2 regions of the Streptosporangium sp. NPDC000095 genome follow, and region 1 is predicted to be linked to the other one. Evidence: riboswitches for the same ligand, from Rfam matches in the RefSeq annotation. Region 1 holds a riboswitch; the other holds the start of a gene.

Region 1 (5,106 bases):
CTTGCGTGCTCGTCTGCCCATGCCGACCACCCCTTCGCCGAGGTTCCTCCGTATCCGTACGGGACTCGATCTCACTCGCCCAGACCTTCACATTCCTCCTGGAATGTCCGTCGCACAAGGCCTGGACGGCGATCCGTCCGGCTCCGGCGGACCGTATTTCCCCGGCGTTTCCCCCGTCTTGACGTTCCCCACCCGTTGGATGGACGCGTGACCGGGCTCCTCACCCGTCAGGCCGGACTCCTGGCTCCGTCACCGGACTCTAGGCTCCGTCACATGAGCGAGAAGCTGATGGCCCGCTGGCGATCCCTCGCCGGCGCGGGGGCCGACCCCCTCGGCCGCGAACTGATCACCCGGTACGACGAGCCGCACCGCAGGTATCACACGACCGCCCATCTGGAGGCGGTGCTCACCCATGTCGACGCCCTCGCCGACCACGCGGGGCGCCCGGACCTGGTACGGATGGCGGCCTGGTTCCACGACGCCGTCTACGACCCGCGGCGCGCGGACAACGAGGAGCGGAGCGCGAGGCTGGCCGAGCGCGCGCTGCCGGAGCTGGGGGTGCCCGCGGAGGATGTGGCGACGGTCGCCCGGCTGGTCAGGATGACCGTCACGCACGCACCCGCGTCCGGCGACGCGGACGGGGCCGTGCTGTCCGACGCGGACCTGGCGATCCTGGGCTCCTCCCCCGACGTCTACGCCGCCTACGCGGCGGCCGTGCGCGAGGAGTACGGCTTCGTCCCCGACGACGTGTTCAGGGCGGGAAGGGCCGCGGTGCTGCGCTCGCTGCTCGATCTTCCGGTGATCTTCCATGTCGCCGATCTGGAGGGGGCGGCAAGGGCGAACATCGCGGCGGAGCTTGATCGACTGTGAGCGGCCGGCCACCACAATCCAACAACCTCCCCCACCTGGTCGTGGTATTTTGGTGGAATCTGATGGATTAAGGGGAGTGAGGCGATGCTCGCCCAGCAGCGACAGCAGGCGATCCTGGAAAGGGTGCGCGGCAGCGGCGGGGTCAGGGTCGCCGATCTCGTCCGGGAGCTCGGCGTGTCCGACATGACGATCCGGCGCGACCTCGAGGTGCTCTCCGAGCGCGGCCTGGTGGAGAAGGTCCACGGTGGCGCCACCGCCGCCGGGCCGGGCTCGACCGAAGAGCCGGGTTTCGCCGCCAAGTCGGTGCGCCAGCAGGCGGAGAAGGAGACGATCGCCCGGCACGCCGCCCGGCTCGTCCGGCCGGCCACCGCCGTCGCGCTCTCCGCGGGCACCACGACCTGGACGCTCGCCCACCATCTCGTCGACGTGCCCGAGCTGACCGTGATCACCAACTCGATCCGGGTCGCCGACGTCTTCCACCGCTCCCCCAGGGCCGACCAGACGGTCGTGCTGACCGGCGGGGTCCGCACCCCCTCCGACGCGCTGGTCGGTCCGGTCGCGGTCTCGGCGATCCGCGGCCTGCACGTCGACACCCTCTTCCTCGGCGTGCACGGTATGAGCACCCGCGCCGGGTTCACCACCCCCAACCTGCTCGAGGCCGAGACCAACCGCGAACTGGTCGCCTCCGCGCACCGCCTGGTGGTGCTCGCCGACCACACCAAGTGGGGCACGGTCGGCATCAGCACGATCGCCGAGCTGGCCGAGGCCCACATCGTGGTCACCGACTCCGGCATGACCGAGAAGGCCCGCGAGGAGCTCGCCGCCTCGGTGGGCGAGATGATCATCACCGACCCCCAGCGCGAGAGCGAGATCGCCGGCCGATGAAGCGTACGATCACCCACCTGGCCGACGGCCGGGAGCTTTTCTACTTCGACCGGCGCGACGACGCCGACCGCACGGCACCCGACCGGCGCGACCTGCCGCCCCGTCCCGCCGCCTCCGAGCTGCGCTACGACCCGCTCACCGAGGAGTGGATCGCGGTGGCCGGGCACCGCCAGGGCCGCACCTTCCTTCCCCCCGTTAACGAGTGCCCGCTCTGTCCCTCGACTCCGGGCAATCTCACCGAGGTCCCCTCCTCCGACTACGAGGTGGTGGTCTTCGAGAACCGGTTCCCCTCGTTCTCCGCCCAGCCGGGCGACCACCGGCCGATCGGAGGGTTGAGCGAGGTCCGTCCGGGGGTCGGCAGGTGCGAGGTGGTCTGCTTCACCTCCGAGCACGACTCCGCGTTCTCGCGGCTCTCCCCCGAGCGGGTCGAACTGGTCATGGAGGCCTGGGTCGACCGTACGGCGGAGCTGTCGGCGACGCCCGGCGTGGAGCAGGTCTTCTGCTTCGAGAACCGGGGGGCGGAGATCGGCATCACCCTGGCCCACCCGCACGGCCAGATCTACGCGTACCCCTACGTGACCCCGCGCACCAGGCTCACCCTCGGGGCGGCCGAGCGCCACAGGGAGCGGACGGGCGGCAACCTGTTCGCCGACGTCCTGGCCGCGGAGCGTGCGGCCGAGATCCGGGTGGTGGGCTCGAACGAGCACTGGACGGCCTTCGTCCCCGCCGCGGCGCGCTGGCCCGTGGAGGTCCACCTCTACCCGCACCGCAGGGTCCCCGACCTGGTCGCGCTGGACGCCGGGGAACGCGCGGCGTTCGGCCCCCTCTACACCGACGTGCTCCGCCGCCTCGACGGGATCTTCGGCGTGCCCATGCCGTACGTCGCGGCCTGGCACCAGGCACCGGTCTCCACCGGCCGCGATCTGTCGTACGCGCACATGGAGCTGTTCAGCATCCGCCGCGCGCCGGACAAGCTGAAATACCTCGCCGGGTCGGAGTCGGCGATGGGCGCCTTCGTGAACGACGTGTCGCCCGAGGCGACAGCACAACTGCTGCGCTCTGTTGTCACGAACTGATTACCACTTGGTCTCGTCTTGAGGTCGCATGACCTGCTGTTTACCACTACTATCCTTCCCACATCGGCTGTAAACGCTGATTTGCCTAATCCCGGGCACCTTGCCCGGGAGCCGGGGAACCACCGCACCTGGGGTGAAACCACTTCGGTGGAAGGGCTTCCTCCAGCCCGAACCCGTCAGCTAACCCGGTAGGCGTAAGGAGAGGAGAGTGCGTGGCGGCCCCGTCCCCCACGTTCCGTCGGCGTGCGTCTCTGGCCCTCTGCCTGAGCTCGATCGTCGTGTTCACCATCGGCGCCCCCACCGCCGGAAGCGCGGACCCCAAGCCCACCGAGGCCAAGCTCCGCGCCGAGCTGGCCAAGCTCGGCAAGCAGGTCGACAAGCTGATCGAGACCTACGCGGCCACCCGCGAGTCGCTCAAGATGGCGCAGAAGGCCGAGATCGTCGCCAAGCAGAACCTGGAAAAGGCCGAGAAGACCTACGTCGAGGCCAAGCGGGAGGTCGACTCCATCGTCCAGTTGCGCTACCAGAGCAGCGGCGGAGGGCTGCCCGCGCTGATGTTCTCCGGCGACATGGGCGCCGCCGCGGTGATGGAGCAGCTCACCGCCCAGCAGGCCGCCCACCTGGAGGGCTTCGTCAACAGCATCGACCGCAGGAAGCGGGCGGCCGAGACGGCCGCCAGGCTCACCGACGAGATCGGCGACGAGGCCAAGGAGGTGCAGGCGCAGCGAGAGAAGGCCGAGAAGCTGATCCGCGACATGAAGAACAAGCTCGACCGGCTCGCCCCCACCGGTTCCGGCCGTCGCGCCGACGGCAGCTGGGCGCCGCAACTGCCCACCGGCCCCGACAACATCACCGACCGCACCCGGATCATGCGCGACGCCGTCATGAGGCGCTTCAACCTGCCGTACTCGGTCGGCTGCTACCGGGCCGTCAACGACGGCGGCGAGCATCCTCTGGGCCGCGCCTGCGACTTCATGATGAGCGCCGGTGGCGCGATGCCCACGGCCGCCAACCTCGCGCTCGGCGACGAGATCGCCGCCTGGGCCATCAAGAACAAGGCCAAACTCGGCGTGAAGTACGTGATCTGGCGCCAGCGCATCAACCACGGCTCCGGCTGGAGGTTCATGTCGAACCGAGGCGGCATCACGGCCAACCACTTCGACCATCCGCACATCTCGATGTACTGAACCACCAGACTTCTGCCCTGCGGTGATCTTGTCGCAAGGTCCTCTCAGGACACTTCGCGGACTTCCCGCTTCATGATCTTCGGTTGGCGCGCGATAGAGCGTAGGGCGGCGGAGTCCTGCACGGACGCGCAGGACGGGTTCCCCTGGACGAGCAGGTCCTGAGTCCGACCAGTTGATCGAGTGACGGATGGGAGGTGGCCCGGTTGCGCCCGTAGGTCACCCGGCGCGGCAGGGGGGCGACCAACGAAGACAGATTGGAGGCCGGCTTTTCGCATCCGGCACCACCCGGTCACCCAGCGGTTCCCGAGCCGGACGACGCCCTCGCCGGATCCATCGGTCCCGGGCCCAGGCACTTGCGGCAGGCGATCCTTCCCTCGTCCAAAGCCGCACCGCTGCGGCTTCTTGTGATGAGAACTCATCCACCGGAGGCTCCGCGTCTTTCTCTCCGGCCTTCGGCGAGTTCTCCCGAAAGGCCCGAAACGCCACGGGCGGCGTACCGGATATCCGCAACTGCCCGAATTATTTCTCTGAAATCACCTCATCATCGAGGCGCATAACCATTGGTTATTCAATCCTTACGGAAAGAGCCATTGCTGTTATTGATGGCCGGGGCGATCAGCGCATTCCCGTCGAAGCCATTCGTATAGAACGCTTTGATCTTGATTAGCGTTACCCTCGTCCGAGCGTGGTTCCTGAAGTAGCCCACCGCCCGCACGTCTGCCGGGTGTCGGAACGCATACGTGTTGGAGCATTCATGAAATCCGGTGCCGGTGTGAGCATGGGTCTTGATCCGAACCATCTTGACGTCGGGAGGCACGACCGTCACGGGTTCGGAAAGAAACGATCGGTCACCTTCCAGGTCGCCGGCTCGCAGTGGCCCGCTTGAGCCTGTTGCAGGACCGGGCGCGGGTTCAGCCGAGATCAGGTTCCACTGGTCGATCCAGGCACGGGCCCGACCATGTCCGCACCGTCATCACCTGGCGCGCAGGACCCGGCAGGATCCAGCGCCCGTATGCCGACCATATTCTCTGAATATACCAAGGTCGTATAGATTTCGGTCGGCGCAAAACTCGAAAAACGCTTGAAGG
Region 2 (5,106 bases), 240 kb from region 1:
TCGATCACGCTCACGCATCCCTTGAGGTAGTCGTCACGGGCATCGGGGTCGACACGGATCCAGCCGGAGATAATGATCACGCTGGCAGGGTACGGCCCGCCACCGACATTTAGCCTCGCTCATGGACACGCGTGCCCCCTTTTCGCGTTGTCCTGGCCCACCGCGCCCCCTCCTCGTCGGCCGCGTATATAAAGGTGTCCGTCCTCCGCGCCGGTCGCGCATTCCAGACGTCGATCCTTCCGCGCCGGTCGCGCATCTCGGGCGTCGACCTTTCCGTACGGTTCGCGCATATCAGGTGTCCGCCGGGCACGTAGGATTCGACGGCTGGGCAGGCGACGACGAGGACGACGAGGACGACGAGGACGACGAGGACGACGAGGACGACGAGGACATGGTGTGAGCTTTGATCTCGGAGTCTGGTTCGCGGCCGGACCGATCACCGCGCGGGAGGCCCTTCTTCGATATCTCGCCTGGGACGAGAGCGGAGCCGCGCCCGGTGAGCCGCGCCCGGAGGTGGCGGCCTTCTACGAGGAGTTGACGGCGCTCTTCCCCGACCTGACCGTCGAGAACTACGGCGCCTCACCGTGGTCCGAGCCGCTCACCGTGGGGGAGGACTTCGTGCTGATGAACGCGGTCTTCCCACGGGCGGGGGAGGTGTGCCGCGTGGTCCTGGAGATGACGCGGCGCCATCCCCTGGTGCTCTTCGAGCCCTAGCTCTCCGGCTTCGCGGGCCTGTCCATTACCCCCGAGACTCACGGCGCCCTCGCGGACGTGACGTGCGGCCCCGAACGGCCTCGTTGAGCATTCGTCGGGCGTGGAGGGGTGGCACCCGCTCGGCTTCGTTCCTCTCTGTACCGATAATTTTTGCCTGGACCAGGGCAGAACTGTCCCTCGGGGTGGTTGACAGGCCAAAATTGATCCGTGGTCAGGATCGGATCGGTAGAGATGAGCGATTGCGAGCGTGAGAGACTCCCGCCAGTTCTGGGCCAGTTGTTCGCCGATGGGGGAGAAGGAGCCCACGAAGGCGAGGGGGACGGGGGAGGCGGGGGCAGGAGGCTCTCGGTGGAGTTGCCGCCGGGGGACGTGGTGTGGCCCGACCCCGGTTACGCTCAGCTCGCGGTCCGTCGCCGTCCGGCGTTCTGGCTGAGTGAGGTGACGGTCTCCGGTGAGTACTGGGCCCGGTTGAGGGCTCAGCACGAGCAGTCGGGCCTGTGGCCGGTCCTGCTGGAGGACTCCGTCCAGCCCTGGTCGGCGGGTCAGATCGCCCCCGACACCGCCGCTCAGATCGACAACTACAACGCCGCCGCGTTCATGGCCGAGGTGTGGTCCGACTGGATCGAGAGGGCGACCCTGGACCAGCTCGAACTCCTCGATCCCTACGGTCCCGAGTGTCCGGGCCCGGCGCCGGCGGGAAGGCTCGCCGCCGATCCCGGTGTGGTCGCCGACTGGTACGCCGGGCTGGTGGCCGAGCGCAGGACCCCGCTCGGGCTCGTCGCGGTGGAGCGCGGGGCCGACGCCCTGGCCGTGATGGGCTGGCAGGGCGCCCTGAACCACAACGAGTGGATGGTCCCGCTCGCGGCCGTCGTACGGAGCTGGGAGGAGAGGTTCGGGGTGCGGGTGGTCGGAATGGGGTTCAACACCCTCGACCTCAGCGTCGCCGCGCCGCCGACGACCTCCGAGCACGCCCTGCACGTCGCGGCGGAACACTGGACGTTCTGCCCCGACAGCATCATCCAGGGAGCGGGGACCCTCGTCGACTACGCCGAGCAGATCAAGGGCAGGAACGCCTGGTCGTTCTGGTGGGACTGACCGGACGGGGATGACCCGCGGGGTGGGGGAGATCCCGTGCGGGTCTCGGTGAGGGGCCCGCGATGGGCTGTCGACCCCCCGGTGAGGAGGCCCTGTGTGGGTCTCGGGGGAGGAGCTTCGTCCCGCGGGCGGGGGTGCCGGCCGCCGGTGGGAAGGCCCTCGTACGGGTCCGGGGCGGGGGTTCTCGCGGCGGATGCCGGGTTGGGGAAGGCGTTCTCGCTGGTAGGGCGGGTGCCGACCTGGCGGGGCGATCGATGGGGCTTCCTTGAAGCTTGTAGGTAGATCTTCTGGGTTTTTCATGGTGTTTGCTTTGCTTTGTCCGGTTTGGTGGGTAGTGTCCACTGTTATCGGTTGGCGACCTGCCCTTCACAAGAGGAGGCGGCCGGCCGACGTCGAATCCCGAGGGCCCGCAGGGCTCCGGAGCCGGGGAACCAATTTTCCGGGGTGAATCCGCCGCGAACGCGCGGCGGTAGGGCAACTCCACCGCCCGAACCCGTCAGCTAACCCGGTAGACGAGATGGAGAGGAGATCCCCTCATGGATCACCGCGTCACCACGTCGGTGGACCCCCTGTCGGCACCGACCACCTGAACTTCAACGCCGCCCCCCGTCCCCTCGACCTCGCCGCCGCGCCTGATCGTGGCACCTTCAGGACCGTGCTCCGCGTAGCGATCGGCTGATCCGGCTACGCCACCTTTTCCGATGAGCGCGTCCCCGCCAGTGCACCCCTTCGGTGTTCGCACCTGGCCGCCCCGTTCCCTCGCGAAAGAGCCATTTCTCCATGCACCCCTCCTTTGGTATGCACAAGAACGACCTGAACACGCCCTGTCCGGGCGAGCGATCCCCGTACAGGAACACCTCCCTCGGGCGCGGCCTCGCCGCGGCCCTCACCGCCGCGAGCCTCCTCGTCTCCGGCGGTGTCGCCCTCGCGCTCCCCGCCTCCGCGGCCCCCGCCTCCGCGGCCCCCGCCTCCACCCGCCTCGCGAACGACCCGGCGGCGGGCGCGCCCGCCGGTACCGAGGCCGTTCTCCTCCAGGGCGCGACCACGGCCTCCTACTTCTGGGACGACTCCTCGGGCCGGGCCGGTGACACCGGACTTCCCGCCAGCGGCAAGCCGATGCAGAAGGGCATGATCGCCAGCCCGAGCTGGCCCCTGTTCACCGAGGGATACATCCTCTACAAGGGCAAGAAGGCGAAGTTCTTCGTCGGCGACCGCGGCCCGGGTAACCCCTCCAACCAGGGCATCATGATCGACATCGACGCCAAGACCTTCGCCGACCTGACCGGCGGCACGTTCAACGCCGGCACGCTCGGCGTGGACGGCAACGGTGGCATGGGCCACATCGACATCCAGTACGTCGTCACCAAGTGGGGCGGCGGCACGGGGATCAAGAACCACCCGGTCGCGTTCTCCACCGGCGCGTGGAACCGCAGGGACACCAACCCGGCCCAGCCGCCGACGACCGTCTTCGCGATGGCGAGGAAGCTGGGCATCGGCCTGCAGACCCAGCTGGTGAGCGCGGAGGCGCGACCCTGGCTCGGCAAGCCCAAGGTGATGGTCGAGCATGTCTCCGAGTACGTCCCCGGCGGCGTGGCCGCAGAGGAGAACTGACCCCGACGGCGCGGCCACCGGGCAGAGACGGTCCTCGTCACCGGCTCCGACGGTGTGGCGGCCAAAAAGAGCCGTCACCGTCCCCGGCGGCGCGGCCATCGGGAAGAACCATCCTCGAAACGCCGAGGGTTCCGGTGCGGTCCGCGCCTGCCGGGGCGCGGACCGCGAACCAAAGGGTCAGACTTCGAGCTTCTCCTCGATGCCGCGCAGGCTGTGCCGGGCGAGTGCGAGGTTGGCCCGGTTCCGGTCGAGGGCCAGGTAGAGGAACAGCCCTTTACCGCTCCGGCCCGAGATCGGGCGGATCACGTGATACTGCGTGCCGAGCGTGATGAGGATGTCCTCGATGCCGTCCTTGAGGCCGAGCGACTCCATGGTCCGCATCTTCGCCCTGACGACCTCGGTGTTACCCGCGGCCGCGACCTGGAGGTCGAGGTCCTTGGACCCGCCGAGCGCGCCGAGCGCCATCCCGCTGTTGTAGTCGACGACGACCGCGCCGATGGCACCGTCGATCGCCATCATCTCCTTGAGCGAGATGTCCATGTTGCCCATTACTGTCTCCGATCACTGGGATATCGATGTGCGTGAGCTGACGGCGGCGAGTCGGTCCGCCGTTCTGCGGCCCTCCAGCCTGAGCAGCCCGAGATTGGTCCCCGGGCGTGCCAGGACTGTGAGAACGATCTTGGGTCCGGCGGCGTAGAACGCCGCGTAGCCGTTGGTTCCGGAGATGAGCGTCTCCTCGAAGGCGCCCTTGCCGGCGATGCCCGTCATCCGGCGGCTCAGGGCGAGCACCGCGGAGGAGAGCGCGCCCGTCTGCTCGACGTCGTTTCTCAGGTCGCTGGCTATCGTCAGGCCGTCGACACTGCACGCGATGCTCCCGTCCACGTCGGGTACGCGTTCTCGCAGCATCGCCATCTCACGGCGTATCTCCTCGCGCAGTTCCACCGGCATCCTCCTTCCGATCAACTTCAGCGTCCGTAGCCTTATCGGCATGTGACCGGGCTCAAGTCATTGCCTCCAATGCGTTCCTGAGCCGGATGAGCAGGTTGACGTCGGCCGGGTCCCCGTTCGCCCTGGGGATCCACTCCGACGTCTCCACGGAGCCCGTCCCGGCCGCCGGGATCTCCGTGGCGCCCTTCGTCCGCCTGGGCAGCGGGTCCGGGGCGGCGGGGGCCTCGGCCGGACCGGGCTCCGGGACGCGGAGCAGCCCGGAGGAGGCGAGCTGTCGTACGGCGAGCAGCACCGAGTACGCGGGACGGCCCAGTTTGCGCGCCAGCTCGGCCGGGGTCGCGACGGAGTCGGCGCCGACGAGCACCTCCCACTGGAGTGCGCTCAGCACCACCCGGTGGGCGCCGATACGCTCCACCGGGACGACCGGGAGCGTGTCCAGCTCCGCGGACGGCCAGATCTGTTCCAACTGCGCCTTCCTCCGCTCGCACTCCCGGAGCAGGCCGGTCGCGTCGAAGTACCACTGCGGTCCGAGCCAGTGCAGCTCCCCCCGCCGGAACCTGGGCCGGTGCCCGGTGGCCCGCAGCAGGAAGTACGCGGCGTCGAGCACCGTGCTGAGCACGCAGAACTCCAGCTCACCCCTGGTGAGCAGGCCCTGGGCGATCAGCCGCTCGCCCCCCGTCGGCTGGGGCTCCCGCGACTTCCGCGACTCCTGCGGCCCGGGAGGGAGCGCGGGGTCCG

Evidence for each region. Region 1 has a riboswitch for cyclic di-AMP ahead of ACFY3V_RS10790 (hypothetical protein). Riboswitches for the same ligand answer to the same signal wherever they lie in the genome.
Region 2: another riboswitch for cyclic di-AMP. It lies ahead of ACFY3V_RS09685 (hypothetical protein); the one in region 1 lies ahead of ACFY3V_RS10790 (hypothetical protein).

The regions. Positions count from the first base shown of each region.
Region 1 is NZ_JBIAZS010000003.1:539,088-544,193, reverse strand. It holds gene ACFY3V_RS10810 (hypothetical protein) at 1-75, opposite strand, end outside; gene ACFY3V_RS10805 (metal-dependent phosphohydrolase) at 274-870, shown strand; gene ACFY3V_RS10800 (DeoR/GlpR family DNA-binding transcription regulator) at 955-1,755, shown strand; gene galT (galactose-1-phosphate uridylyltransferase) at 1,752-2,831, shown strand; cyclic di-AMP (ydaO/yuaA leader) riboswitch at 2,904-3,040, shown strand; gene ACFY3V_RS10790 (hypothetical protein) at 3,044-4,018, shown strand; gene ACFY3V_RS10785 (hypothetical protein) at 4,587-4,844, opposite strand.
Region 2 is NZ_JBIAZS010000003.1:303,086-308,191, forward strand. It holds gene ACFY3V_RS09670 (antibiotic biosynthesis monooxygenase family protein) at 1-80, opposite strand, end outside; gene ACFY3V_RS09675 (hypothetical protein) at 397-714, shown strand; gene ACFY3V_RS09680 (DUF4253 domain-containing protein) at 1,063-1,809, shown strand; cyclic di-AMP (ydaO/yuaA leader) riboswitch at 2,190-2,339, shown strand; gene ACFY3V_RS09685 (hypothetical protein) at 2,590-3,420, shown strand; gene ACFY3V_RS09690 (hypothetical protein) at 3,598-3,969, opposite strand; gene ACFY3V_RS09695 (roadblock/LC7 domain-containing protein) at 3,982-4,362, opposite strand; gene ACFY3V_RS09700 (hypothetical protein) at 4,421-5,106, opposite strand, start outside.